One region of the Paenarthrobacter sp. AMU7 genome, then DNA from elsewhere that is predicted to be linked to it. Evidence: predicted binding sites of a transcription regulator. Region 1 holds the regulator's gene; each other region holds the start of a gene.

Region 1 (7,217 bases):
GGCTCAATGACGAACAGCTCGACTGTTTGGACCAACTGAGGGAAGCCACACGCGCAGCATTGTCGGATTCGAAGACGGATTCTTCCAACGCGGTCGACGGCGGCAGGCAGCTGGCGCGTTCACGGCTCATGCTCATTCTGGAGCTGTGCGAGCGGATGCTCGCGGCCAAGGAGAACCGGGAAGTGGTGTGGTTTTCCCGCAACAGTACGTTCGATCCCCAGCAGGGATACTCGCAACCCGACGAGACCGCTCCGGCCCTGATCAACATTGCGCCCCTGAGTGTTGCGGGACGCCTGCGTGAAGGTCTCTTTGCCGGTCACACAGTGGTGCTGACTTCAGCTACCTTGGCCATCGGCTCGGCTTTCGAACCGGCTGCAGGTGGCCTTGGACTGATTGGCGATGGAGCGCCAAGCTGGACCGGGATCGATGTTGGCTCGCCCTTCGATTACCCCAAGCAGGGTGTGCTTTACGTGGCCAAGCACTTGCCTAAGCCTGGCCGTGGAACTTCGCCCGAGGCCCTGGATGAGTTGGAAGACCTCATCCGCGCTTCCGGTGGGGGAGCGCTGTGTCTTTTCTCGTCGCGGCGGGCGGCCGAGGAAGCCGCCGATGCCATGAGGCTTCGCCTCGACGTCAGTATTCTCTGTCAGGGTGAATCCACCATGGCCGCATTGGTGAAGCAGTTCGCCGACGAGCCCGATACCTGCCTCTTCGGCACGATGTCGCTGTGGCAGGGTGTGGATGTCCCCGGTGGTTCGTGCCGCCTTGTGGTCATAGACCGAATCCCGTTCCCGCGTCCGGATGACCCGTTGATGACTGCCCGCTCTCGTGCCGTGGCACAGTCGGGTGGAAACGGATTCATGGCCGTGTCAGCGACCCACGCCGCCATTCGTCTGGCCCAGGGGGCAGGCCGGCTCATCCGTTCCACCGGGGACAAAGGGGTTGTGGCGGTCCTGGACTCCCGGCTCTCAACAGAGCGCTATGGGGGCTTCCTCAGGGCAGCCCTGCCGCCGTTCTGGGCGACGACGGACAGAACCGTGGTTCGGGGCGTCCTGGAGCGTCTGGGCCCGGCCAAAGCCTCCTAGAGGGAACGCAGGACCGACACGACCTTGCCCATGATGGTGGCCTGGTCGCCGAGGATGGGTTCGTACTGGGTGTTCTGCGGAAGAAGCCAGGTGTGCCCATCACGCTGGCGGAAGGTTTTGACGGTTGCTTCGTCGTCCAGCAGTGCTGCCACGATGTCTCCGTTGATGGCGTCGTTCTGCCGGCGGACAACTACCCAGTCGCCGTCGCAGATCGCGGCATCGATCATCGAGTCGCCGGCCACCTTCAGCATGAAGAGTTCGCCGTGCCCTACGAGTTGCCGGGGCAGGGCAAGCACGTCCTCCACGGTCTGGTCAGCAAGGATGGGGCCGCCGGCAGCGATCCGACCAACCAGCGGGACCATGGCAGTATCGCTGGCGCTGGCAAGCTCTGTGACGGCAAAGCCACCCGTGCTGCGGAGGGTAGTGGGTGCTTCCACTCCCGGAATGGGTCCGCCATCGAGGGTCAACGGCATGAGGACTTCCATGGCCCGGGGACGTTTGGGATCGCGGCGGAGATATCCAAGCTTCTCCAGCTGGGAGAGCTGGTGCGTCACGCTCGACAGGCTTGCCAGGCCCACGGTGTCTCCAATTTCGCGCATGCTGGGCGGATAACCGTTGTCATTGACGGACCGCTGGATGGTTTCCAGGATCTTCTTCTGACGGACAGTCAGGCTCTTGGGACTCTTTTGAGGCTGCTGGCTCCGCAGGGGTGCCCCGCCGCCGGTGGCTTTCGCTGCCATGTTCGCCAATGCCTTTCCATTCCGCCCGGAGTGAGCCCGGGGTCGTCGGGTCTTCAAAAAATGTCAGACCCTCCTGTTCCACTGAAACAGTGCTGTTTCTTCACTCAAACGTAGGGCAGCCACAGGCGTTTATCAAACATTTGTTCTAGCGAGTCTCGACACCGTTCGTTGATAAGTGCTAAAAATGTCATAGCAAGGTTCGAATATGTGTTCTATAAACCTGATGCTGACGCCGGCTGTTCGAACGAAGTGTTCGAACTGACGGAGTTGGGCAGGGGAACACACAGAATTGGCAGCCATGTACCGGGACCCGGCGCACGGCAATAGCTCAGAAGGGCTCAGCTCATGTCCGCAATCACTACGTTCGCTGATTTCCGCACCACCCAGGCGCCTGCGCGTCTGCGCCTGACCCGACGGGGACGGATGGTCTTCTTCGGCATCCCGGCGATGCTGCTGGTGGCTGCGCTGCTGAGCCTGGCTGGATTTATCACGTCACCGGCCAAGGCTTCGGATTCCCAGGCGCAACTCCAACCGCCCGTCGCTGTCACTGTTACGGTTCAGCCGGGACAATCGCTGTGGGGCATCGCCGGAGCCGCTGCTCCTGAGCGGGATCCCCGCGACGTGATTGCGGAGATCATCCAGCTCAATGACCTCCGTGGCGGCCGTATCCAGCCGGGTCAGCAACTGTTCGTGCCCGCAAATTAGTACGTTGCATGCCCGCATGAGCCGGCCACCCGGCGTCACAGTTAGTCGGCAGTCCCGGCGGCCCCTTAAACTGTGGTGGTGAGTGACCAGCTTGAGCGACTTAACCGACTACCCCTTCGGACCAACCTGCGTGGACTGAGCCCTTACGGTGCTCCGCAGCTTGACGTCCCCATTTTGCTCAACGTCAACGAAAACACCCATGGCGTCCCGGCTGATGTGCAGGCAGCCATCACAGAAGCTGTTGCTGCTGCGGCCACGGGGCTCAACCGCTACCCGGACCGGGAGTTCACGGAACTTCGCCAGGCGCTGGCCGACTACCTTGGTCACAATCTTTCCCCGGACAACATCTGGGCAGCCAATGGCTCCAATGAGGTTCTGCAGCAGATCCTCCAAGCATTTGGCGGACCCGGCCGGAAAGCACTGGGATTCCCGCCCACGTATTCCATGTACCCGTTGCTGGCCAGCGGCACGGATACCGAATACGTCCGCGGAGTCAGGGCTGACGACTACGGCCTCGATGCTGCCTCCGCCGCTGCACAGGTCCGGGAGACAGGTGCCAACATCGTGTTCCTGTGTTCACCCAACAATCCCACGGGAACAGGTCTGGGGCTGGATGTCGTTGAGGCTGTTTATGAGGCAGGCGAAGCCAGCCAGGCAATAGTGATCGTGGACGAGGCTTACCACGAGTTCGCACACGACAATACCCCGAGCGCCCTGACCTTGTTGCCGGGACGCGAGCGTCTGATCGTTTCCCGCACCATGAGCAAGGCCTTTGCCCTTGCCGGTGCCCGACTGGGCTATATGGCTGCTGCTCCCGAGGTCACGGATGCCATCCGGCTGGTCCGGCTTCCTTACCACCTGTCCGCTGTTACCCAGGCAACCGCCCTGGCTGCGCTCAACCACCGGGAGGCCCTCATGGCCGACGTTGAGGACATTAAAGTCCAGCGCGACCGGATTGTGACCGAGCTCCTGCGCATGGGCTTGAAACCTGCGGAGTCGGACTCCAACTATGTCTTCTTCGGCGGACTCAAGGATCCTCACACGATCTGGCAGGGCCTGCTTGACGCCGGCGTGCTGATCCGCGATGTCGGGATTCCCGGCCACCTCAGGGTCACTGCTGGAACCGAACCGGAAACCACGGCCTTCCTCGAGGCGCTGGAAGCGCTGCTGGACGGCGGGGCGTCACAGCCCGCCTAAACTTGTCCATAGACCCAACCCACTCTTCGTGTATAAGGACGTCCCAATGAGCGAAACCGGCGCCACGCCGTCCGCTGCCCGCACCGCGCGCATGGAGCGCACCACCAGCGAATCCTCCGTCCTGGTGGAGATCAACCTGGACGGATCAGGTGTCTCGGACATCAGCACCTCGGTTCCGTTCTACGACCACATGCTGACGGCGCTGTGCAAGCACTCGTTGATTGACATGACCGTGAAGGCCACCGGCGATACCCACATCGACGCCCACCACACCGTTGAAGATGTTGCCATCACCTTTGGCGAGGTGCTGCGGACCGCTTTGGGCAACAAGGCGGGCATCCGCCGCTTCGGCGAAGCCACTGTTCCTCTGGATGAGGCCCTTGCCCACGCTGTGGTGGATGTTTCCGGCCGCCCGTACCTCGTTCACGGCGGAGAGCCGGCCGGCCAGGAGTACCACTTGATTGGTGGTCACTTCACTGGTTCATTGACCCGCCACGTTTTTGAGGCCATTACCCTGCACGCCGGGATTTGCCTGCACATGAACGTTCTCGCCGGCCGCGATCCCCACCACATCGTGGAAGCCCAGTTCAAAGCCTTTGCCCGGGCACTCCGTGCTGCAGTGGAATCCGATCCCAGGGTCGAGGGCATCCCCTCCACCAAGGGGGCATTGTGAGTGGTCAGGTCCTGAAGGACGGGGCAGTCGCCGACACCATCGCTTCGGTCAAGCCCGAGTCCCCGGAAGGCAAGCCCACTGTCACGGTGCTCGACTATGGTTCGGGCAACGTACGTTCGGCTGTGAGGGCACTGGAGCGTGCCGGCGCCCATGTAGTGCTGAGCTCCAAGCCTGAAGACGTGCTTAACGCCGATGGCCTGGTGGTTCCGGGTGTCGGTGCTTTCGAGACCGTCATGAAGGAACTGAAAGCCGTGGATGGCATCCGGATGATCGGACGCCGGGTCGCCGGCGGCCGGCCTGTGCTGGCCATCTGTGTTGGTCTGCAGGTTCTGTTTGAAGCCGGTGTGGAACACGGCACCGAGTCCGAGGGCATGGCCGAGTGGCCTGGCAAGGTGGAGCTCCTGCCTGCTCCTGTCGTCCCGCACATGGGGTGGAACACCGTGGATGTCCCGGAAGGATCCAAGCTTTTTGCCGGCGTCGAGCAGGAGCGTTTCTATTTTGTGCACTCGTACGGTGTGCAGGAATGGAACTTCGACGTTGTGCAGCCCCGCATGGCCCCGCCGCAGGTGACGTGGTCCGAGCATGGCGCACGGTTCATTGCCGCCGTGGAAAATGGGCCGCTCTGCGCTACCCAGTTCCACCCGGAAAAGTCGGGGGACGCCGGGGCGCGCCTGTTGCGGAACTGGGTGGACGGCCTGAAAAAGACCCCTGCTCCAGCAGCGGAAACCTCCGGAAGCGGTGCCGCCTAGATGTGGTCTGTTGTCCTCATGGGCCTTGCCGGCGTGCTGGTGGGCGGCGGTATTTCCTTCCATCAGCAGAAGAAGCCCCGCTGGGTTTCCATCTCTTTCTACGTGCTGGCAGGGTTGTCCCTGCTGGCCGCCTACCTCCTGACGCTGCCCGGTAACTGAGCCGGTCACCAAGAACCCGCGTCAAACCTCGAACTCCAAGGACCCACATGACCACCTCTGCCCAGCCTGTTCTGGAACTCCTGCCCGCCGTCGACATCGTTGACGGCCAGGCAGTCCGCCTCCTCCAAGGAGAGGCCGGCTCGGAGACCAGCTACGGAACGCCTCTGGAAGCAGCCCTGAACTGGCAGAATGCCGGTGCCGAATGGGTTCATATGGTGGACCTCGACGCCGCCTTCGGTCGCGGCAACAACGCGGACCTCATCAGTGAGGTAGTGAAGCAGCTGGACGTCAAGGTAGAGCTGTCAGGTGGTTTGCGCGATGACGAATCGTTGGAGCGCGCCTTGGGGCTGGGTGTCGCGCGGGTGAATCTTGGCACGGCAGCGCTCGAGAACCCCGAGTGGACCCGCAGGGCCATTGACCGCTTCGGTGACAAGATCGCCGTCGGACTTGACGTCCGGGGTACCACCCTTGCCGGCCGGGGCTGGACCAAGGAGGGTGGCGACCTTTGGGAAGTCCTGGCCCGTCTTGAGGATGCCGGCTGTGCGCGCTACGTCGTCACGGACGTCACCAAGGACGGAACCTTGCAGGGGCCCAACGTGGAACTGCTGCGGCAGATGGTGGAGAAGACCGGAAAGCCTGTTGTCGCCTCGGGAGGCATTTCCAGCCTTGAGGACCTCCGCGTCCTGCGTGAACTCGTGCCTCTGGGCGTAGAGGGTGCCATTGTGGGCAAGGCCCTCTATGCCGGTGCCTTCACGCTGCCCGAAGCCCTGGACGTTGCCGGTCGTCGCTGATGCCCCACGACGCCCAACACCCGCATGGTCACCAAGGCCACCTTGGTGCAGGCAGCCGGCACCTGCCGGGCCACATTGCCGCCGCCCTGGCCGGGGCCGGGGGAGCGACTGACTCTGCCGGGCAACCGTGGGCAGGCAGGAGCCTTAGTGGGGACGACGCCAGGATCCATAACTTTGAGGACGACGACGGAACGGCCGACGCCGGCTACGTCACCGCAATTTCCGCGTTGATCAACGGCACCGGAACCGAGGCCGATGTTGTCGCCTCGCTGGCTACTGCACGGGTGTTTGTTCCCGTTGTTGCGCAGTTGGCAGAGGAAGCCGTTGGTGTTGATGGGCTGCATGCTGACAAGCAGGCGGATATGGCATTGGTCACACTTAAGGCGCCTGATGGTCGCAAAGCCATGCCTGTCTTTACTTCGGCGGCTGCGCTGGAGGCTTGGCATGGGGAAGCCCGTCCCGTGGCGGTTTACGCGGCCCGCGCTGCTCTTTCCGCGGTCTCCGAGGGTGCGCAGTTGCTGGTGTTGGATCCAGGGTCGGACTTCACGTTCGTGGTCCGACGCCCGGCCATGTGGGCCCTCGCCCAACAGCGGGACTGGACGCCGTCATACCTTGATGATCAACTGGAGTCTGCTCTCGCTTCAACCGTGTCAGGTTTCCGGACCGTGCGCCGGCTGGAGACGCAGCCCGGCGCAGGCGTTGCGTCGTTGACGGCTGACGGGCGGACGGTGTCCGGCGGTGGCTCGGGTCCGGAGTTACGGGTGGTGCTCTTCCTTGAAGATGGCCTCGACGCGGTGGCCGTGCAAACTCTGGTGGCGCAACTCAATGAGGCGTGGGCACGGATGGATTCCTTCGCTGAAGGCGTTGACTCCATTGAAGTGAAATTGCAGCGTGCGGCGCAGGAGCCTGGGCTGCACTAACGGCAGCCGGTTCCCCGGTCTGCCCCGGGGGAACAAGAGGATTTAGCCAGTGAATTTCGCTCTCTACAAGGAGATGCTGTCCATCCGCCCTGTCCGGCGCTTGCTGGTGGTGGGCATGATCGCCCGTATTCCGCATTCTGCTGCCGGCGTTCTCCTCACCCTGCATATCGTCCTGACCTTGGGCCAGGGCTACGCAGCCGC
Region 2 (7,217 bases), 2.1 Mb from region 1:
GGGCGGAGCGGGCAGCCGCCACGAGGTCGTCCACGGCGAAGGCGATGTGTTCCTGGTACGTTTTACGGGCTGTTTGGGCCTGCTGCGCGGGCGCCAGGTTCAGGACCAGCCTGATCGCACCGTTGCTGGTCTCCATGACCTGCGAGCGCACCAGGCCATTGGGGCTGGGAACCTCAGCGAACGGCTGTGGTTCCAAAGCCAACGCGCTGGTGTAGAAGAGCACAGCCTCGTCAAAGTGTTGCCACGGCTGGGCCAGGTTGACGTGGTCAATCACTGCGTTCTGTGCGCTGGAGGCGTGCTCCTGGCCTTCGCCGAACTCGTGCGTCCACGCCGCGGTCCCATCCGGGCTGCCCTGGCAGAGGAAGATCTCGGTGGAGTCCGGTGCGGAGATGCCTTGGAAGACCTCCTCGTCCGCCTGGACCTTGCGGGCCACCACGGGAGCCTTGAGCTGCTGGGCGCGAGCGGAGGCAATCACTGGAGAGTCGACGTCGAATCCCAAAGCGGCAATGGCCGGTTCAGCGTTTTGTGCCGCCTGTTCGTTGATGATCACGCGCGCCTGTCCCATGGTCCATAGTTGGACGTCCTTGGTGCGGTGGCGGCCTTCGAACCCGAAGCCGAGCTGGCCCAGGAGCTTCTCCAGCTGCGCGGTGTCGTCAGCCTTGACCTCGGCGAAGTTGAAGCCGGCGGGTTCGTTCACCTTGGGCAGCGTGGCAAGTTCCATGGGATAACGACGGCGGGACGCGCTTTCGTTGCCGGCGGCTTCGGTTCCCGCGGGGCTGCTTGCCAGCCACTGGGCGCTCTGCTCCTCCAGCCAGATCAACGAACGCATGGCGTCAACGGCGGTGCGATCCGTGTCGGACTGCCGGAAGACGTCATTAAAGACTTCCAAGGAGACCGGCCCCGTGTAGCCGGCCCGGACGACGTGGCCCATGAACTTTGCGAGCTCGAACTGCCCTTCGCCCGGGAACACGCGGTAGTGGCGGCTCCAGGAGAGGACGTCCATGGAGAGCTTGGGGGCATCGGCAACCTGGACGAAGAAGATCTTCTCCGCGTTGATGTCCTCGATGGGCGCGGTGTCCCAGTCACGGGAGAGGATGTGGAAGGAGTCCAGGCAGGTGCCCAGGTTGGGGTGGTTCACCATCTCCACCAGGCGGTAGGCGTGCTCGTAGTCGTTGACATACTTGCCCCAGGCCAGCGCTTCGTAAGCAACGTTGACGCCGTGGGCCCCCGCAAGTTCGGCGAGTTCGGCCAGCTGCCCGGCCCTCAGCGCGTCATCGTCGATGGTTGCCGTGGCGACGTTGGAGCAGACCAGGATGGTGTCCATGCCCAGGCGTTCCATCAGGTTGAACTTGGCCTCGGCGCGCTTAAGGTTGGCCTTCAGCAAGTCCGGAGTGACGCCGTCGAAATCCCGGAACGGCTGGTACAAATCCAAGCCCAACCCGAGATCCGCCGCCATTTTCCGGACTTCTTCCGGACTGTGCGGCGAGGTCACAAGGTCCTGCTCGAAGATCTCGATTCCGTCGAAGCCAGCAATGGCGCAGGCCTGCATCTTCTCTTTCAAAGTGCCGGACAGGCAGACGGTGGCGATTCCTGTGCGCATCAGCGGCCTGCCTTCGCGAGTGCCGGGGCTGCTGCATCCTCGGCGGCGATCAGCTCCAGAAAGTGTGCGCGCATGCGGTCGCGGTCGGCATCCCGTCCGGTGATGAGCCTGAAGGCGTCGGCCGCCTGGCCGACCGCCATCCGGCCGCCGTCGAGGACGTCGCAGCCCTTGGCGCGCGCTTCGCGGACCAGCTGGGTTTCGATGGGGCGGTAGACGATGTCCGCCACCCAGTGGCGCGGTTCCAGGAGATCGATGTCCAGCGGCAGGCCGGGGTGGGCGGCCATTCCGACCGGCGTGCAGTGCACCAGGCCGTCGGCAAGGGGCATGATCTGCGGGAGTTCGTCGGTGCTCCGCGGCGTGACGGTGGCTTCGGGGAAGAGCCCGCCGAGCTCTGCGGCACGTTCCGCAGCACGCGCAGGATCCATGTCCACGAGGTCCAGCGTGCCGACGCCGGCTGTGAGGAGCGCGTAGGCCACGGCCGAGCCGGCGCCGCCTGCGCCCAGCTGGACCACGCGGTCCAGCGTCGCCCCGGGCAGCCCGTCGGCGAGCGCCGAGCCGAAGCCGGAGAAGTCGGTGTTGTGGCCAATAAGCCGACCGTCCTGAATCAAGACTGTATTGACGGCACCCAGGCGACGGGCGTCGTCGGAAATTTCATCAAGGTGCTGTAGCACCAGCTGCTTGCACGGGTGCGTGATGTTGAGGCCGTTGAAGCCCATGCGCTGGGCGGCAGTCAGGAGATCCCCGACGGCGGTGGCCGGCAACTCGAGTTCCAGCAGGTCGATAGGGCGGTACAGCAAGCGAAGGCCCTGCACATCGGCTTCGCGTTCGTGCATGGGCGGCGTGAGCGAGGGCATAACGCCTTCGCCTATGAGGCCCACCAGAACGGACTCGGCTCGGTTGCTCATCCTAAAGCTCCTTTGACTTCAGCACCGCGGGATTCGACGCCTTTTGGGGGCGCCGCCTGACCGGGTGTTCTTAGATTACTACAAGTGTTCATATTCCGCACGCATGTTCTTATCGCGAACATCTGCGAAGGGCACTCCCAACCAGGTAACAGATAACGCTCCACTGGGGGCTCATAGCGACAGTTGCTGTCACCTGGTTGGGATTAGCGCTGGGGCAGGCGGGCCGCGAGTTCAGCCGCAGCCTCCTGCAGGGTGGGCACGTGGGCGATCAGCTCCTCCATGGTCATGCGAAACACCGGCACGGCGACGGCCACAGAGGCGAAGGCGTGACCCTGCGAATTGAGGACGGGAACAGCGACGGCGCGCATGCCGATCTCATTCTCTTCGTCCATCACGGCGTAGCCCTGCCGCCGGACTTGCTCGATCTCCTCACGAAACGTGTCGCGATCGGTGATGGAATGCTGGGTGAGCGGATCCAGGGGGAGCTCCTCCAAGAGCCGCTTGCGCTCAATCTCATCCTCGAACGCCACGATCGCCTTGCCCACCGAAGTTGTATGGAGCGCCCCGAGATGGCCAGGGTCACTGGTGACGCGGAAGGTCTTGGGGCCGTCCACCTTGTTGACCGTCAGATGGTGGTTGCCATCGCGGACGGAGAGGATGGTGGCCTCATGCGTGCGATCAGTAACCCGCTGCAGGACGGGCAGCGCAGTTGCGGCGAACCCATGGTGGTTCGATACCCGCTGACCGAGCTGGAAGACGCGCAAGCCCAAGTGATACCGGCGCCCGTCGGGCTCGTAATCCACAAAGCCATCGCGCGTCAGCGAGCCCAGCAGGCGGTATGTGGTGCTGAACGGCAGCCCGGCACTCCTCGCAAGATCCGCCGCACTGGCGCCGCGCGGCTCATCGCCCAGTAGTACCAACAAGCTCAGTGCCTTGCCGACCATGTCTGTCTTTGTGTCCTCTTTCACACTCATAGCTCGATGCTCTCACATAGTGAGAGCTATTTCTAGATGGTGGTGACTTCTCTTGACAAGTGACCCCACTCACAGCCACTATTGCTGTATTGCACAAGTAACTCTCACCATGTGGTTACTTGTCTGGGATTGACCGGCCGCACCTCGCTTGGGTCTCCCCACGAAAGCCAGATCCGCGACATCGTCGTCACAGAAGGAACCACCCATGAGCCAAACAATGCCGTCAGCGACGCCAGGCACTGAAACCGCCGCCGGAACCCCCAAGAAAGCCGCGCTTGCCAGCTTCCTGGGCAGCGCCGTCGAGTACTACGACTTCTTCATCTTCGGCTCGGCCGCGGCCCTGATCTTCCCCCACGTGTTCTTCCCGTCCGCCGATGCCAACGCGGCCATCATGTCCTTCGCGACGTTTGGCTTCGCTTATGTTGCCCGCCCCGTGGGCGCGGTGATCCTGGGCCACTTCGGTGACAGGATCGGCCGGCAGAAGGTGCTCATGTTCACCTTGGTCCTGATGGGTGCAGCTACCTTTGTGATCGGCTGTCTCCCCGACTTCAAGACCATCGGCTGGTGGGCGCCCGTCCTGCTGGTTCTGGCCCGTCTTTGCCAGGGCCTCTCGGCTGCCGGCGAGCAGGCTGGCGCCTCGTCCATGACGCTGGAGCACGCTCCGGACAACCGCCGCTCGTTCTTCACCTCGTGGACCCTCACCGGCACCCAGGGCGGCCAGATCCTGGCAGCGCTGGTCTTCATTCCTGTGGTGGCCCTGCCGGACGACATCAAGTACGGCATCGGCTGGCGTATTCCGTTCTGGTTGAGCGCTGTCGTGGTTCTGGTGGCGTTCTTTATCCGCCGCACGCTGCACGAGCCCCCGGCATTCGCAGAAGCCAAGAAGAACAACGAAATCTCCAAGCTCCCTGTTGCCGACCTGCTCCGCCTGCACTGGCGCGATGCCCTGCGCGTCGTCTGCTGCGCCTTCATCGCCGCAGTGAGCACCGTGTTCGGAACGCTCGCCATCAAGTACGCCCAGGACGTCGCCGGGGTCAACAGCACCATCACCCTGTGGCTCGTAGTTGTAGCCAACATCGTGGCCCTCGGAACACAGCCCCTGTTCGGCATGCTTTCGGACAGGATCGGCCGCAAGCCCGTCTTCATCTACGGCGCCCTTGCCAGCGCCGTCATGACCCCGGTCTTCCTGCTCACCCTGGAATCGGGCAATGTGCCGCTGATGTTCCTGGTGTCCGTGGTGTTCTTCTCCTTCGGGTACGCCGCTGCCAACGCAGTATGGCCGTCCTTCTACGGTGAAATGTTCAGCACCAAGGTCCGCTTCTCCGGCCTGGCTATCGGCACCCAGCTGGGCTTCCTCATGGCAGGGTTCGCCCCGGCAATCGTGACTGCACTGGGCGGAACCAAGCCCGGCGGGTGGGTGCAGATCTCCATCTTCACCGCCGTGATCTGCGTGATCGCAGCCGTCTCAGCCATGACGGCCCGCGAATCAGCCAAGACCCCAACTGCGGAGCTCGGCCTGCCCAAGCAAGCCCAGCACGCCTAAGCCCGACGCTTCTTCCCAGTGAGCTGGGACCAAGGCAGCGAAAACCCGGACTGTCACGAGACATTCCGGGTTTTTGCTTGCCCTAAACCTGAGGGCTTATGGCAACGGGGAAGGAGCCGCCAGACCTCGCCGATGCTACCGCGGGTCCACCGCCACCGGCTTGAACTTTCCCGTGCCCGTCCCGGAGTAAAGCAGCAGCGTTCCGTCGCCGGCTACACCAACCAGGGTCGGATCGCCTGTGCCCGTGAAAGCGTTGCCGAGGGCAGCGAAGGAGGTGAACATGTTCCATCCAGAGCCCAGGTACTGCCGTGCGAGGAACCCTCCGCTGCCGTTGCCCGGGTAAAGCCACAGCGCCCCGTCCGTCCCCCGGGCAAGGACATCTTCCCGACCGTCACCGTTGAAGTCGCTGCCCTGCATCACCGCATTGAAGATATTCCACCCGGTACCGACCTGCTTCCATGGCTGGAATCCCCCGGCCCCATTTCCGGGGTAAAGCCATAAGGTTCCATCCGCGGCGCGCGCCAGGATGTCAGCCTTTCCATCACCGGAGAAGTCGCCCGGCGCCAGCATCTGCGTGAAGCCCTGCCAGCCAGTGCCGATCTGTTTGCGGGCAAGGAACTGGCCCTTCCCGTCGGTCGGGTACAGCCACAGCGTCCCATCGGAGGCCCTGGCCACAAGATCCGGGTGCTTGTCACCATCAAAATCGCCCACACTCAAAACTGACGTGAAGACGTTCCAGCCCGTCCCCACCTGCACGCGCGGCAAGAAACCACCCGAACCGTTGCCAGGGTAGAGCCACAGGATGCCATTGGTGCCGCGGGCCAAAATGTCAGCGACAGCATCGCCGTCGAAATCCCCCGCCTCCCACACCTGGCTGAACTGGTTCCAACCGGTTCCAATCGCCAAGCGGTCCGCGAAGCCGGTCCCGTCACCGGGATAAAGGGTCATGCGTGAACCGACGCCGAGGACGTCGGCTTTGCCGTCTCCGGTAAATTCCTGCCCGCCGACGATGTCGCCCGCCAGGTTCCATCCAGTCCCGACGGCGGTACGCGGCAGGAGGCTGCCCTTGCCGTCGCCGGGGTAGACGTAGAGGGTGCCGTCCGACGAACGGGCCAGGAGTCCTGCTATACCGCCCCCGAACGTTCCCGCCGCCGAAAGACTGGTGAACGCATCCCAGCCCTGGCCGATCTGCCGCTGGGCCAGGAAGCCTCCGGAGCCGTTTCCGGGATAGAGCCACAGCCGGCCATCGGTTCCGCTTGCCACCAGGTCTGCCCGGCCATCGCCGTTGAAGTCACCAGGAGCCACCAACTGGGTGAAGCCCTGCCAGCCAATACCTACCTGCAGGCGTGGCAGGAACCCGCCCTTGCCGTTGCCCGGGTAGAGCCACAGAGCGCCGTCGCTGCTGCGCGCCAGAATGTCAGCGAAGCCGTCACCGTTGAAATCGGAGGTGCCCAGTACAGCGTTGAAAATATCCCAGCCACTGCCAATTCGCACGGGCTCTTCAAGACGGTTTCCGGGCAGCCCTGCATAGAGCAGAAGCGAACCGTCCGCTTCGCGGGAAAGGACGTCGGCAAGCTTGTCGCCGTCGAAATCGCCGGCGGAAAAGCTCATCCGCGTCTTCAGTTTGGTGTCAGCGTTGATGGTCACCGTGGCCGACGTGGCGCTGACCGAGTTGATGGTCACCCTGGTGCCCGTATAGGTGGTGAAAGTGCTGCCTGCCTGCCAGGCATGGTTCTGGCTGTACCAACCATTAAAAGGGGTGGTGTCCGGCATAAGAATCAGTGACGAGGCGATGGTGGCACCGCCGCGCTGGACGATTTTGACGCCCTTGTTGCCGCCAGAGAGGTAGCTGTCGTAAGCACCCACAGGCTGCCGGAGTTCCAGGTAGTAGACCTCCCGGCTGACAGGATCCGTGAACTTGATGGCGCGCTGGGCCTCTGTGCCGCCCCAGGGCTTCAGGGTGTAACTCTTGACTCCCGTGGCCACGCCGGTATCGCGGATTTCGTCGCCTCGACCGAGGCCTCCGTAGTCCCAAAACGTGGAGCTGATGACCGGCGAGTTCCACTGCGCAGCGCCCATGATGTCTGTGGTGTCGCCGTATTCGCGGATGTAGCAGGACGGGTCCGTGAACTGGCCATTGCTGTTGACGCCGACGTCGGATGCCCCGCTGCGGCACTGCAGGGCATCAGCGTGCA
Region 3 (7,217 bases), 240 kb from region 1:
GGAAATCGTCTACGCCGACCCCGCACGTGGCGTCTACCAGAAGATTGTCACCACAGACGATGCCAAGACCCTCCTGGGCGGCATCTTCGTGGGCGACGCTTCCCCCTACATGAGCCTCCGCCCGCTGCTGGGACGCGAGCTCGCGGCAGAGCCCGGTGCATACTTGAGCGCCGCCGGTGGCGGCGAAGCTCCCGAGACCGAACTGCCGGACGACGCCATCCTGTGCTCCTGCAACAACGTTGCGGCCGGGACCATCCGGGACACCATCAACGGATGCGGAGCATGCGAAGGCGATGCTCCCGTCCAGGAACTCGGCGAACTCAAGGGCTGCACCCGTGCCGGCACGCAGTGCGGTTCTTGTGTCCCCATGCTGAAGAAGCTCCTCGAGGGCGAACTGACGAAGTCCGGCATCGAGGTCTCCAAGGCGCTGTGCGAGCACATCAGTCTCTCCCGGCAGGAACTGTTCGACGCCATCCGCGTCCTGGAACTCACCTCCTTCGAAGAGATCATGGCCAAGTACGGCACCGGTGCCGGCTGCGATATCTGCAAGCCGACCATCGCCTCCATCCTGGCCAGCCAGCACTCGGCCTACGTCCTGGATGCCGGCCGCGGCTCCCTTCAGGACACCAACGACCGCGCCTTGGCGAACATGCAGAAGGACGGCACGTATTCGGTGGTCCCCCGCATCGCCGGTGGTGAGATCACGCCCAAGGGCCTCGGCGTCATCGCCGCAGTTGCCGAGAAGTACAACCTCTACACCAAGATCACCGGCGGCCAGCGCATTGATATGTTCGGTGCCCGCCTGGAGCAGCTCCCGGACATCTGGAAGGAACTGGTGGACGCCGGTTTCGAGTCCGGCCAGGCCTACGGCAAGAGCCTCCGTACAGTGAAGTCCTGTGTTGGATCCACCTGGTGCCGTTTCGGTGTCCAGGATTCGGTAGCCATGGCCATCGCTTTGGAGCTTCGTTACCGCGGCCTCCGCAGCCCGCACAAGCTGAAGATGGGCGTGTCCGGTTGCGCCCGCGAATGTGCCGAAGCCCGCGGCAAGGACGTGGGCGTCATCGCCACGGCCGATGGCTGGAACCTGTACGTCGGTGGCAACGGTGGTGCCACTCCGGCCCACGCCCAGCTGCTGGCCAAGGACCTGGACGACGAAACGCTGCTCAAGTACATCGACCGCTACCTCATGTACTACATCCGCACCGCTGACCGCCTCCAGCGCACCGCGCGCTGGCAGGAAGAACTCGACGGCGGCATCAAGCACGTCGAGGAGGTAGTGGTCAACGACTCCCTGGGCATCGCCGAAGAGCTTGAAGCGGCCATGGCCAAGCACATCGACACCTACGAGGACGAGTGGGCCGAGACCTTGAAGGACCCGGAGCGCCTCCGCCGTTTCCGTTCGTTCGTCAACGCCCCCGACCAGAAGGACGAGTCCATCTCCTTCGTTCCGGAGCGCGGCCAGATCCGCCCGGCCACCAACGAGGAAAAGGGCGGCGTGCTCATCGCTTCCACCATCCCGGTCCGCAGCGAAACCGTCGGCGCAGGAAACTAGGGGTTCACCATGCAGCTCACCATTGATCTCACCGGCCGTGACGTCCTTGTCACGGGATCGGAAAAGTCCGCCCGCCAGGCCATCCGCCGCTATCAGAGCGCCGGTGCCAACGTGTACCGGCTGAGCACCCCGGAAGGTGTACCGGGCGACGGTCAACTTCCGGAGCGCCCGTTCCTGGTGGCGATAGTGGACGACGGCGACGCAGGGTGGCTGCCGCTGGTGGAACGCTGCCGCGATGCGGGGATACCTGTCGCGTTTGAGCCGGCACCGGGCGCCGACGGCCACGTGACCTTGGTGGGCGGAGGTCCAGGAGCCTTGGACCTGCTCACGGTTGGCGCCGTGGACGCCCTGCGTGATGCCGATGTGGTGTTCTACGACCGTCTGGCCCCGTACCAGGAGCTGGCCGACCTGACCTCGGCCGAACTCGTGGATGTTGGCAAGCAGCCGGGCCTGCACAAGGTGACCCAGCGTGACATCGAGAAGCTCATGGTGGAAGCTGCGCTGCTGGGCAAGAACGTGGTCCGGCTCAAGGGCGGCGATCCGTATGTATTTGGCCGAGGCGGCGAGGAAGTGGCCGCCTGTGTTGCGGCAGGCGTCCCGGTGCGGGTGATATCCGGTGTCACCAGCGCCATCTCCGTTCCCGCCGCAGCCGGGATCCCGGTCACGCACCGCGAAGTCAGCCACATGTTCACCGTAGTGTCCGGCCATGCCCCCTTGACCGAGAAGGAACACACCCACCTTGCCGGACTTGGCGGCACGATTGTGGTCCTCATGGGCATTGGTACCCTTCCCCAGCTTGCAGCAGGGCTGCGCCGGGCAGGCATGGACGCGGACATGCCCATGGCTGTGGTGGAACGTGGCTACCGCCCGGGGCAGCGCACCACCATCGCTGATCTGGGTACGATCGAAACAGCTGCCACAGGCTGCAGCAACCCGGCCGTGCTGGTCATCGGCGAGGTGGTCCGGGTGGCTGAAGCCAACCGCAACCATGCAGAAGCATCCGCTGAACTGAGCCGCCTGGCGGCTTCGCTCCTTGAAGCCTGAAGGTAAAAACACATGACTGTTGCACGCGCCATCGAAGTCCACGACGCTACTGCCGCTCCGGAGGTTTCCGAAGCCGTCGACGCCCCGCTGGACGGATTCCGAATCGGCGTCACCTCGCACCGCCGCTCCCGTGACCTCATTGAGGCACTGGAGCGTCGCGGTGCCAGCGTGTTGCACGCCCCCGCTTTGAAGATCGCCCCTGTGCAGGAAGACATGGTCCTCATCGAGGACACCCGCACCATCATCGCGGCCAAGCCGGACATCTGCATCGCCACCACCGCCTACGGCATGCGCCGCTGGTGCGAAGCCGCCGATTCCTTCGGTATCGGCGAGCAACTCCTGGAAACCCTGTCCGCCTGCCGCATGTTCGTCCGCGGCCCCAAGGCCCGCGGTGCCGTGCGCGCTGCAGGACTTGCCGACGTCGGGATCAGCAGTGACGAAACCACCGCCACGCTGGTGGATATGCTGCTGGTCGAGGGCGTGCGCGGCAAAACGGTCGCCGTGCAACTGCATGGATACACCGATGTCCGCCAGCTGGAACGGCTGCGCATGTCCGGCGCCACGGTCCTGACCGTGACCCCGTACCGTTGGGTGAAGCCCGACGGCGAAGACAAGCTGCCGCGCCTGATCGAGGCAGTGGTGGGCGGCAACCTGGACGTACTGACGTTCACCAGCGCTCCGGCCGTAGACGCCATGTGGAGCACAGCTCACGAAATGGGCCTGTACCGCCAGCTCATCGAAGCCCTTAAAGGGCCCGTCACTGTTGCCGCTGTTGGGCCGGTCACCGCACTACCACTGGTCGACGCCGGGCTGACGCCACTGATCCCGGACCGTTACCGCATGGGCGCACTGATCCGTTTGGTGACCGAACACTTGTCCCTTAACCATGTACGCCGGTTGGAGACCAAGAGCGCCACGATCGAACTGCGCGGGCGCTGCCTGCGGATCAACGGTGAGGTGGTGGACCTGGCACCGGCTCCCCTGCTGCTCCTGCGGGCACTGCTCGGCGCGGGCGGAGCGGTACTGTCCCGGGAAGCGCTCTCGGACCTGCTGGACCTGCGCGGTTCTGTGCATGCCCTGGACATGACGGTCAGCCGCCTGCGTTCCTCGCTGCCGGACGGCAAGCTCGTAGAGACCGTCGTGAAGCGAGGGTACCGGCTGCGCGCGTAGCCTCCCGGTCTCTACGAGGTGGCGGCTCCCACGTCAGGCCGCCTTTACCAAGGGAAGTTCATCCCAGTTGGTGGTGTACCGGGGGCTGAGCATGTCGCGTTTCATGGACCAGTCCGGTCCTCCCTTGATTCCAGCGTGCCCCAGACCTATGGAGCCGCGGCCGTACCGCTTGCTGACTTGCTCCAGCAGGGGGCCGATGCCACGTTCTTCGTGCCGGTTCTCGAAGATCTCCAGGGGCTTCTGGTTGCCGCTGGGACGGAGGTCAGTAACCATGATCCCGGCCTTGGCGTACCTCACGCCTTCCTGGATCCTTGGAACCAACGCATGCGCTGCCTTGGTCAGCAGCACGGGATCCGAAGTGGGCATGGGCAGTTTGACGTTAACGGTGGGAAACGACTTGTCGTTGGGGTTGTAGACCGATGTGGCAGCAAAGGCCGTCAACAGCTTTGCTTGGAGGTCATGTTTGGCCAGCCTGGCACTGGCCATCTGTCCGTAGATACTGAGCACCTGCCGCAGCTGCGCCGCCGTCGTGATCGGCGTGGAAAAGGAGCGGGAGAAGATCAACTGGTCCCTCCCGATCCTTTCCTCCTCCATCGGGATGCACGGGGTACCCTGCAATTCCAGCACCGTGCGCATCATGACGATGGAGAACTTGTCCCGCAAAGCCACGGGGTCAGCCCGGACCAGGTCCAGGATGGAGAAGATCCCCATGGCATTCAGACGTTTGGTCAGCCTGGTGGCAACACCCCAGATCTCCATCACGGAGAGCCGTGCCATGAGTGCTTCACGGTGGGCTTCTGGAATCGAGTCCCACCGGCACACTCCGTTGAAGCCCGGATTGTGTTTGGCCCATTTGTTGGCCAGCTTGGCGAGGGTCTTGGTTCTGGCGATACCTACGCAGACCGGAACCCCCACGTGCCGTTGGCACGCCGCTTTAATGGTGCGTCCCAACTCCAGCAGCTCTTCGGGCTGCCCTTTCACTCCGAGAAACGCCTCATCAATGGAGTAGACCTCCTGCCACGCCGAGTAGCGGGCCAGGAGCTCCATGACACGGGAGCTGATGTCCCCATACAGTTCGTAGTTGCTGGAGAGGGCAATGAGCCCCCATTCCTTGGCCCGTGGAGCAAGTTTGAACCATGGCTCCCCCAGCCCGATCCCCAGCTTCTTGGCTTCCGGAGACCTGGTGACTGCACAACCGTCGTTGTTGGACAGCACGATCAGCGGCTTGCCCTCCAGCGAGGGATTGAACGCACGCTCGGCCGACGCATAGAAGCAGTTGATATCCACGTGGGCGATCTCCTGCATCTGATGCATGAGTGCTGGCTTGGACATCGTCCTCCTCCTCCGTTCGGCCTTAGCACGCACGCTGCTGTTCCCCTGCAGGACACGCCGCGCATTCGAACAAACATTCGAATACCTTTACTGTACTGCCACGCACCGACAAGAATGCCGCCGGTTTAGTGAGCGGCATCAATCAGGTAGTTACACTGCGGGTGAGCGGCGTTCGAGCAGGAGTGTGTCGCGCCACTGGCCGGCGGCGGGACCGTAGGTCATGCGGGCGATGCGGCTCCTGTGTCCGATGACCCGGAAACCGGCGGATTCGTGGATCCGGAGGCTGGACTGGTTCTCCGGGAAGACGCTGGATTGGATAGTCCACACCCCGTCGCGCTCGGTGGAGTCGATGAGTGCCTGCAAAATGGCTTTGCCCAGACCGAGGCCGCGGGCTTCGGCCGCCACATAAATGGAGTGTTCGACCACGCCCGCGTAGGCAGTCCGGGACGAGACGGCGGAGACGGCGGCCCAACCCAGAACGCCCCGTCCGGGCGCTTCGGCGACGATCCGGTGCGCCTTCAACCTGGAGGTGTCGAAGGTTTCCCAATCGGGAGCCTTTTCCTCAAAGGTGGCGTGCCCCGTCTCGATGCCTTGCTGGAAGATGCGCCGGACAGTGGGCCAGTCGGCTTCCTGCATGGGCCGGACATCAAAATCACGGCTCATAGGGCAGTGAGGACTCCGGCGACGTCATCCAGGGCTCCGGGGACCAGCGAGTAGTACGCCCAGGTGCCGCGCTTTTCGCGATGCAACAGACCGGCCTCGACCAGGATCTTCAGATGGTGGGAGACGGTGGGTTGACCCAGATCCAGCGGTTCGGTGAGGTCGCAGACGCAGGACTCACCGCCGTCGGCGGCCTTGACGATGGAGAGCAGGCGCAGCCGGTTGGGATCCGCCAGCGCTTTGAACACGAGGGCCCGGCGCTGCGCTTCTTCAGCGCCAAGGGCTGGGGTAGCTGGCGGGCAGCAGATGGTCTGCGTGTCCGGTTCGAGCAAGGGCAGCGAGGTCATCTACCTATTATGCCGCAACATTGACATTCATCAATGTTTAGGCCGGCGGGACTACTGCTTGGCCGCTTCTACGGAGTGAGGGATGACAACGTCGGCGGCGGCCCGGCCGGCATGTGGGAAAAGCAGGAGCAGGATTCCAACGCCAACAGCCGCACCGAGGACCTGGACGGCGAGGAATGGTGGAACGGAACCCGGCGCAATGCCAGCGAAAGTGTCACTGAAGATACGGCCGATGGTCACTGCCGGGTTCGCGAACGACGTGGAGGACGTAAACCAGTACGCAGCGCCGATGTAGGCACCTACAGCCGGGGCGGCCATAGCGCCGCGTTTGGTGGCCGCAAGGGAGAAGATCAGCAGGACCAGACCGGCAGTCGCGACCACCTCGGCCAGCAGATGACCCGCCGTTGCCCGCCCCTTGGTCGAGATGGACGTACCCACCTCAAACATCGCGTTCGCCAAGACACTGCCACCGATGGCACCGGCAATCTGGGCCAGGACGTAGAGGCCGAGGTCCGGCAAGGACAAGCCGGATCCGCCGCGCCGTCCGAGGAACCAGTCCACAATGGAGACAACCGGGTTGAAGTGGGCGCCACTGACCGGCCCGAACACCAGGATCAACACCGTCAGGCCAAGCACCGTGGCCGTGCTGTTTTGCAGCAACTGCAGGCCTGTGTCATTGGGCGAGAGCTGGGCTGCGGCGATTCCGGAACCAACGACGATGGCAACGAGCAGGCCGGTGCCGAGGAATTCAGCGATGGCACGGCGCCACAGGGGCGGCTGGAGTGAAGTCATGCCAACAGCTTGACGCATGGAATTAACTCAGTCAAAATTGAATCAATGAATATTGAAGCAGTCGACACATTCCAGGCACGCGTGGCCAGGCACGCAGCCCTTGCCGATCCGGCACGCCTGCGTATCATGGACCTGCTGACCCTGGGCGACTTCTCGCCATCGGAACTGCAGGCCGAACTGGGCATGCCCGCCAACCTGCTCTCCCACCACCTCCGCACCCTGGAGGAAGCCGGCCTGGCAACCCGACACCGCTCCGAAGCCGACAAGCGCCGCAGCTACCTCCGCCTCGCCACCGGCGCCCTCAGTGGGCTCGTGCCCGG
Region 4 (7,217 bases), 250 kb from region 1:
CCAGATCTCCGGCCAAGGAACAAGGATCACGACGGCGGTACTCACCGCGAGCGCGGACAGCTGGTACAGGGCGCCGCGGGCGAAAACGACGATGCCCGCCTGGGCCACGCCCAGCGAACGCGCGGACAACGAGGCAATCGCCAGGAGGAGCGGCCCTGCAAGGATCAGGACAATGACAAGTACCGGGGTGTCTCCGCGGCTCAGGCTGCGCAGGCTGTCCACGAATCCTTCCCCGCGAAAGGCGCTGAAGACCGTCCACAGCGCCAGGGCGGCCACCACGTGCATGATGCCCAGCGATAGTCCGAAGCCGGGGTTGCGGATGGGGAGCCAGAACTGCGAGAAGGGGTTGGCCAGTTGCGGGCCGAGCAGGCGGGAGTTCCCTTGGCCGGGGAAGGTGGTGGTCGTGCGGGTGAAGGCGCGGCCTGGGCCCGTCTGTTGTGGGCCCGACCGTTGTGTGTCCCGCACACTGGACGATTCACCGGGAGCAGCCGGCGCGGCAGGCAGGGTGAGATGTTCCGGCAGTCCGTGGGTATCCGAGAGGTAAGCGCCGCCCAGCCCGCAGGTGATCATCTGGGTCCTGCCCGGATCCGTGGTCTGGTGCTGGTTGTGGGAGTGAAGGTGGGAAGGGGAGTCCTCGTAGCGGGAGTAGTGGTGGAGGTCTCCGGTGAGCCAGAGCCTGACGCTGGCACCTGTGGCGTCGAAGAGGCCCGTTTCAGGGTTGAAGCGGCGGCGCAGATAGTCCTGCTCGAAGAAGTTCACCTGCCGGAATTCACCCCACCCGGGTTGAGTGGCGTCAACCCAGAACGGAGCAGCGACGCAGAGGATGATCGCATCGCCGGGCTGCAGTTGCAGAGTGACGTTCCGGTAGAAATAGTCTAGTTGTGGCTCGTCGATGTACTGCCCCAGTTGGCTGTCCAAGCCCAGCAACCACCAGCCGGGGGTGCCGTTCCGGCCCGGTCCGGGAGGGATTCCGGTCAGCCGGAGGGCAAAGTAGCTCCGGGTTTGGATGGTCCGCCAGTTTCCGATGCTCCGCTGCCTGGTGAACACCCGGATGAACGAGGTGAGGCCGTCGTACCAGTCGTGGTTGCCGGGAAGCGCCAGCATGACCGGAGGCGCGTTGTGGGGCCCGTTGTGCGCGGCGTCGGCGCTTCCTGGGCCGCTCGACACAGGTGGGAACGCCGTCCGGTACGGGCCCGCCATCCGGTTCTCGTACGCCGCCGGCGACGCCACCGGGTAGACCTCGTCCCCGCCAAGGACTAGCACCCTTCCACGGGGAAGTTCATGCCCGTCCACCGTCAGGGTGTCCTGGGCCAGCAAGGATGCCACCGTGTAGGTGGCATCGAAGCCATCGCCGAGGTCGGCCGTGAAATCGAGCCACATCTCCGTCGTTGCCGGAGCCGCGGCGGGCTCATCCTCGAGATCGGCAGGTGAGGGAAGCCCGCGGCTGCTGACAACGGGCTGCGCCGGTTGGCCCGGGACGGGAAGTTTGTCCAAACGCAAGGGGTCCGCTGGAAAGCTTCCCTCAAGCTCGCGCTTATCGCCAAAATCGGCAAAGACTGTGGCCGCCGCGACCTTCAACGCGGTTCTGGCCAAGGACAGGGGCGAGAGCCAACGAACCGCCGTCTGGGGTGTGAAGCCCAGTGCGGCGTGGTGTTTCGCGAGCTCCCGGCTTTTCATTGTTTTGACGTGAACGGGAACGGTACGCGTCTGAGACCCTGGCCGTAGACCTGCCAGAGTTCGCCGGCGAACAGTTTGCCGAAGGTCGTCAAGCCTGCGGCCGGGGCCGGTCCTTCGGCCCGGAACGTGGTCAGTTGCCTGGCGAAGTCGAGAGGCCGGATGAAGAGGATCCCGGCGCCAACTACGCCTGCCTGGGCAGCGCCGCTTGCAACGGGCCGACCGGCGTCCGGCGGTGTAACGTCCGGCGTCCCTGGATCGGGTGGCACAGCATCCGGCGGCACATGGCCGCGGAGGATGGTGGCGTACAGGGTGGTGGTGTCCGCCCAGAGGTCGAAACCTGCCTCGTTATGGATCAGTTTGTGCCCGGTGAACGTGAACGGCGTGCCACCTGGGTCCCGAAGCCACAAGCGGTAGAGCATGCGCCTGGCTGGTGCGCCGTCGTCGGACGCATCCGGAATGAAGAGATTGAACCAGCCCCGCTCTACCGGCATCCGGCCACCAAAGTAGTCCGCCAGCACGTAGCCCTCGGCCTTGGCAGGGTGGTTCGGATCGGTCGCGAACGCCTCCATGTCCTCGGCGGTAATGGTCAGTTCGAACATGATCTTCCGGCTGCGGTCCCGGCCCAGGCTCCGCCCCTTTTCCGGATCGGTGGTGCCTGGACTGAACCAACCGTGCATCTGCTCGGTGAACCGCACGGAGGTGGTCTCTGGGGCGTCGGGAGCGCCAGGCCCGCCGAGTCCGCGGCTGCGCGCCTGAGGTACCTCAGGCGCTGCGCTCGCGGGCAGTTCCGCTGGTGCCGCCTTGCCTTTGGTAGCGTCCGGCGCCAACGCGCGCGGAGCGGATGCACCGACGTCGACGACGGCGCCTGCTGCCTCCCGTTCAACGGCCACCTTTTCGCGGGCCCCGCCGGAGCCTTCAGTGTCTTCCGGACGGATGCCCCGGTGTTGCGCCTTGTCTGCGTTCTCGATGATGTGGGCGCAGGTACGCTCTGCGAATGCGGCGATGGTCAGGGACGGGTTGGCGCCCACCGGACCGGGCATTGCGGCCCCGTCAACGACGAATAGTCCCGGGTATCCGAACACCTCCCCATACGAATCGCAGACGGCTTCCCCCGGATGCCGGCCGGACGGGGCGCCTCCAATGGGGTGAACCGTAATGACACGCTTGGCCCACCACAGGGGGTTGTCAATGAAGTCCCCGTCCAAGTCCTTGGAAATCGCCTCCATGGTCTCGCGGACGCGGCCGAAATACTCCTTGGACGTTGCCATGGTCCAGGCGATGGCCAGCCTCCCGTCGCGAAGGGTCATGACGCCGTCGGGAATGTCCCTTCCCATTCCCAGCAGAGGCACCGAACTGGACGACAATCGGCCGTCGCCCAGTGCTGCGGCGAGGTCGGCGGAGACGTTGGAGCGGCCGGCGTCGAACAACCTGTCCTTGAGCAGTTGCCCCGCCAGTTTCACCGTCCGTTTCATGGTGGTGCGCAGTTGTGCTGTTTCCATGAGCCAGTTCATGAAGGCCGGATACCCGGCATCCTCCACGTAGTAGCCGCGACCATCGCCGTCGTCGTCGTTCGAATCCGGGACCCTGATGGCTGTGGTGATCACCGGCCCGCGGCTTCCGGTCAATGTCCGGACACCCGGGCGTGAGCCATTGGCCGGGGGAGTCTTGGCGCCCATGATGAACGTCAAAAGGTCGCCGTTGCCGCTGAAGCGGGTGCCCAGGGCGTCGCTGAGCGCCGGAAGGGAGCCACGGTTGCGGAGCAGGAGGAAGTTGGTGCCGAACGTGCCGGCCCCCAGGATGAGCCGGCGGCAATGAATGATGCGTTCTGTGAGGAGTTCGCCGTGTCGATCCGGATGGTGCACCACATAGCGGACTTCATAGCCCCCGCCCTGCGTTCCAGCGTCCAACGGCCGAATACCGCGGACATCGTGGAACGTCCTGACATCGGCACCCCTGAAGGACGCCGCTGAAATGTAGTTGTGGTCCAGCGTATTCTTGGCGCCGGCGTTGCACCCGATGTCGCATTCACCGCTCAGCGTGCAGGTGGTCCGCACCGTGGTGGGACCATGGATGCTCCCGTAGCCGGGAAGGGGCAAGGCGTGATTGGTCCGGGGCTCCGTGCCAGGCGCCGTTGAGAACGTGACGGCAATGGGAGGCCGGGTGATGGACAGCCCCAGGTTCGCGGCGGACTTCTCCATGGCAAGGGTCTTCGCGGTGTCCTTGTAGGGATACGGGACAGGCTGCAGCATGGCTTCGGCGGCATCGTAATAGGGATCAAGGTCAGCCCGGGTGAAGGGCCAATTCTCGTAACCACCGCCGGGGATCGGGGACTCGTTGACGAACCACTTTTCGTCCTTTCGCAGGAGGACGTTGGCATAGATGAGTGAGCCGCCGCCCAACCCGCTGGACACCAGTCCCTCCGTGCCGCGGAACGTCCAGGCATCAAAGAGTCCATACAAGCCGCGGTCCGGATCCCAGAAGTTGCGGCCCATCTCCGACGGCGAGCGCGCGAAGCTGCCCGGCGGGTATGGTTTGCCGCGTTCCATGAGCACAACGGACTGTCCGGCTTCGGCCAGTCGAAGCGCCGCAACGGAACCTCCAAAGCCGGAGCCCACCACCACTGCGTCGACTTTTTCGATGCCGCTGCCGATGCCGCTGCCGCGGTGGCGTGGCGGATCAGACGCGGGCTCAGACCCCGCATCCCCACTGTTCCCGGTCCCCAGACGACCCATGGCCGTTCCTCTCAGAGGAGAGCTGACTACATAGCTGCAGCTGACGGCGCCGGGTGTGGCCGGGCGTTGCCTCCGCGGACTATGGGGCTTATGTTCCCACCGGGCAGGGGATCTGTAAATGAGGTGGCGTACTTGGGTTCAGGGTGCACTAGACGATCCGGGTGTAGATCATGTCGAAGTCGTGCTCCAGCGGCCCGCCCGGGTAGGTGCCGCGCTCCAGGCGGGCGGTGATGGTGTTGCCGTCCTCGGTGAGGCGGCCAACGAAGCGCTGGGGCCAGTCCGGGCCATCCCGGAAGAGAATCCAGACGTTGTCCTTGAGCGTCATGTCGTAGATCCGGGCGACCCCTCGGGAATCGAAATAGTGCTGCTGGAAGGCTCCGTCCGAGCCGGTGGCACCAATGACGCTGACCGCATTGGGGTACTCCGGCCGCTGGACCGTGGATCGTTGGATGAGGAAACCGCCACCCTCCAGCCATTCGAAAGTCGTCCGGCCGGAGACCTCCTGGCCAGGTACTGACGTTTCCCACTCGCCGACGAGGATCGTCAGTTGCTCCAACGTGGGTTTTGGATCCCGTGCCATGGCTGCCTCTTTTCGCGTCGTCGCGCTGGTGGACAGGTTCAGCGTAGGGCTCGTCCGTTCTGCCGTACAGATGCGCCGCCGGATGCTCCGCATGGAACGGCAGAACGCCATGCAGGTGGTGCTGTGATGGCCGGGCTGGCCCCTGGCCGCACCGGGCGTGCGGTGGCAGGATGGGCGCATGAGCCGTGTCACTTGTGATCTGACTGTTTCCCTTGACGGATTTGTTGCCGGGCCCAACCAGTCCCCGGATAAGCCGCTGGGGGAGGGCGGCGAGAGCCTGCACCGTTGGCAGTTCGAGGAGCGGGAGGCCAGCGCAGCTGAGATCGCGGGCATCCTCGAAGCTGGTGCTTACATCATGGGCCGGAACATGTTCGCCGGTCCCGGATCGGGCCCGTGGGATCAGGAATGGCGCGGCTGGTGGGGTGAGGAACCCCCGTATCATGCACCTGTTTTCGTCCTGACCCATCACCAGCGCGAGCCGCTGGCGATGGAAGGTGGCACCACTTTTCACTTCGTCACTGACGGCATCGAATCGGCCTTGGCCCAGGCCCGGGAAGCCGCCGGGGATAGGGATGTGGCGATTGCGGGGGGAGCGCAAACCGCTCGTCAGTATCTCTCCGCAGGCCTCATGGACGAGCTGCGGCTTCACATCTCGCCGGTGATCCTGGGTGGTGGCGAACGGCTGCTCGACGGCGTGGGGGGCGTGACGCTTGAACCGATCGAAGCGCGCGGGACCGGACTCGTCACCCACGTGCGGTATCGGGTGCAGCGCTGATCCGGACCTGGCGCCATCGCGGCATCAGTGCTGGCGGGTGACCCTGCGTGTCTCACGGAACTCCTCGGGTACCGTGATGGCGCCCTTCGGGACGGCGACGGTAATGCCCTTCTTCGTCACGCTGGTGACGTTCTGACCCCACTGCTTCGCGTACTCGACGATTGGTCGCGCCGCAGCCCTGTTGCGGACGATGGCGACGAGCACGATCGTGAGGAACCCGAGCGTCAGCAGCCCCGGCACCATGATGGCGACCACCGGGCTGATGAGGCCGTTCAGGAACAGAGCCGGACCGAGGAACCACAGCGCAACCGAGGAGAACATGAACGCGAGAACCAATTTCTCGGAGCGTGCGTGGACGGCCTGCGCGCGTGCCAGCTCATCCGGGTAGCGTTCCTTGACTATGCGTGTGACATCGGCGCTGAGCGCATCAGCGACGTCCTTGCTCCGGGCGGTCATGGCTCTCCAATGCGCGATATCCGGCCACCGCGGTATTGAACCCTGTAGCCGAAGACGGTGGTTTGTTCAGTTCCTGCCAAGTAGCAGTTCGCTTGACCTTCCCTAAAATACCTGTCTTTCGCCAAGACGCATGAACGGCGGCCCTCCATTCCGCCGGCTTCCTGGCGCCGCAGCAGACTTCGCGGAGTGACAACAATGTCCGTCATCCGCTGTACACTCGAGTATCGAACATATATTCGAATAAAGGTGTGTTGTGGGCGTGATAGTCGGCCCCCGCGTGATAGATGCGGGCTTTTCCCTGATGTCGGTTTTGCTGGCACCTCTCCCGGTGGCGGCCGGGTATCCGTCGCCGGCGCAGGACTATTTTGATGGCCGGATCGATCTCAACGAGCACCTTATCAAGGACGTCACCAGCACTTTTGTGGTCAGGGTGACGGGGCAGTCCATGGAAGGTGCCGGGATCAGTGATGGAGACGAGCTGATCGTCAACCGTGCGCTGGAGCCGAAGGATGGGTCCGTCGTCGTGGCTGTCCTCGATGGTGAACTGACCATCAAAAGGCTCCGCGTCACGCCTTCGGGAGTGATCCTTCAAGCGGACAATCCCAAGTATCCGGACATCCGTGTGCCGGCACTGTCCGAACTCACCATCTGGGGAGTTGCCACCACGTGCCTGCACCACATCTGAGTCCGGCCCATACGCAAGGTCCCATTCCCAGCGAGCTGTGGGAACGGATGGGCGCCGAGTTCGGCCTGCCAAGCCTGGAAAGGGTCCGGAGACGGCTTGCGCAGATACATGAGGATCCGGAACCGGTGATGCAACAAGTGGTGCGGGTGTTTTCCGCGGATGGCACCTACTGCCCGGGCTTCCAGTTCCGGGAAGACCTGTCCTTGCACCCCGTGGTGATGGGGCTGTTTGTGCGGGCCATGGCCCTGAGGATTCCACATAACTACTTTGCTGCGTGGATGGTCACCGGATGCCCGGCGCTGCGCGAGGGCA

What was found. The regulator LexA, encoded in region 1, represses DNA repair genes until DNA is damaged. The targets are predictions, from matches to a motif close to TCGAACANNTGTTCGA.
Region 2: a site for LexA is predicted at 2,601-2,616, ahead of ABQM86_RS20975 (shikimate dehydrogenase). Genes of this name have one in related genera too.
Region 3: a site for LexA is predicted at 5,164-5,179, ahead of ABQM86_RS07450 (Y-family DNA polymerase). Genes of this name have one in related genera too.
Region 4: a site for LexA is predicted at 6,445-6,460, ahead of ABQM86_RS07395 (LexA family transcriptional regulator). Genes of this name have one in related genera too.

The regions. Positions count from the first base shown of each region.
Region 1 is NZ_CP165735.1:1,839,247-1,846,463, forward strand. It holds gene ABQM86_RS08440 (ATP-dependent DNA helicase) at 1-1,082, shown strand, start outside; gene lexA (transcriptional repressor LexA) at 1,079-1,822, opposite strand; gene ABQM86_RS08450 (LysM peptidoglycan-binding domain-containing protein) at 2,168-2,527, shown strand; gene ABQM86_RS08455 (histidinol-phosphate transaminase) at 2,606-3,724, shown strand; gene hisB (imidazoleglycerol-phosphate dehydratase HisB) at 3,771-4,397, shown strand; gene hisH (imidazole glycerol phosphate synthase subunit HisH) at 4,394-5,146, shown strand; gene ABQM86_RS08470 (hypothetical protein) at 5,147-5,305, shown strand; gene priA (bifunctional 1-(5-phosphoribosyl)-5-((5-phosphoribosylamino)methylideneamino)imidazole-4-carboxamide isomerase/phosphoribosylanthranilate isomerase PriA) at 5,353-6,096, shown strand; gene ABQM86_RS08480 (SseB family protein) at 6,096-7,016, shown strand; gene ABQM86_RS08485 (MFS transporter) at 7,066-7,217, shown strand, end outside.
Region 2 is NZ_CP165735.1:4,541,269-4,548,485, forward strand. It holds gene ABQM86_RS20970 (bifunctional sugar phosphate isomerase/epimerase/4-hydroxyphenylpyruvate dioxygenase family protein) at 1-1,600, opposite strand, end outside; gene ABQM86_RS20975 (shikimate dehydrogenase) at 1,600-2,505, opposite strand; gene ABQM86_RS20980 (IclR family transcriptional regulator) at 2,709-3,479, opposite strand; gene ABQM86_RS20985 (MFS transporter) at 3,685-5,022, shown strand; gene ABQM86_RS20990 (FG-GAP-like repeat-containing protein) at 5,158-7,217, opposite strand, start outside.
Region 3 is NZ_CP165735.1:1,598,216-1,605,432, reverse strand. It holds gene nirB (nitrite reductase large subunit NirB) at 1-1,552, shown strand, start outside; gene cobA (uroporphyrinogen-III C-methyltransferase) at 1,562-2,596, shown strand; gene ABQM86_RS07455 (uroporphyrinogen-III synthase) at 2,609-3,766, shown strand; gene ABQM86_RS07450 (Y-family DNA polymerase) at 3,800-5,098, opposite strand; gene ABQM86_RS07445 (N-acetyltransferase family protein) at 5,249-5,761, opposite strand; gene ABQM86_RS07440 (ArsR/SmtB family transcription factor) at 5,758-6,105, opposite strand; gene ABQM86_RS07435 (aquaporin) at 6,157-6,897, opposite strand; gene ABQM86_RS07430 (helix-turn-helix domain-containing protein) at 6,943-7,217, shown strand, end outside.
Region 4 is NZ_CP165735.1:1,586,317-1,593,533, forward strand. It holds gene ABQM86_RS07365 (hypothetical protein) at 1-1,677, opposite strand, end outside; gene ABQM86_RS07370 (GMC oxidoreductase) at 1,674-4,409, opposite strand; gene ABQM86_RS07375 (hypothetical protein) at 4,558-4,989, opposite strand; gene ABQM86_RS07380 (hypothetical protein) at 4,988-5,116, shown strand; gene ABQM86_RS07385 (dihydrofolate reductase family protein) at 5,168-5,764, shown strand; gene ABQM86_RS07390 (hypothetical protein) at 5,789-6,220, opposite strand; gene ABQM86_RS07395 (LexA family transcriptional regulator) at 6,474-6,905, shown strand; gene ABQM86_RS07400 (hypothetical protein) at 6,887-7,217, shown strand, end outside.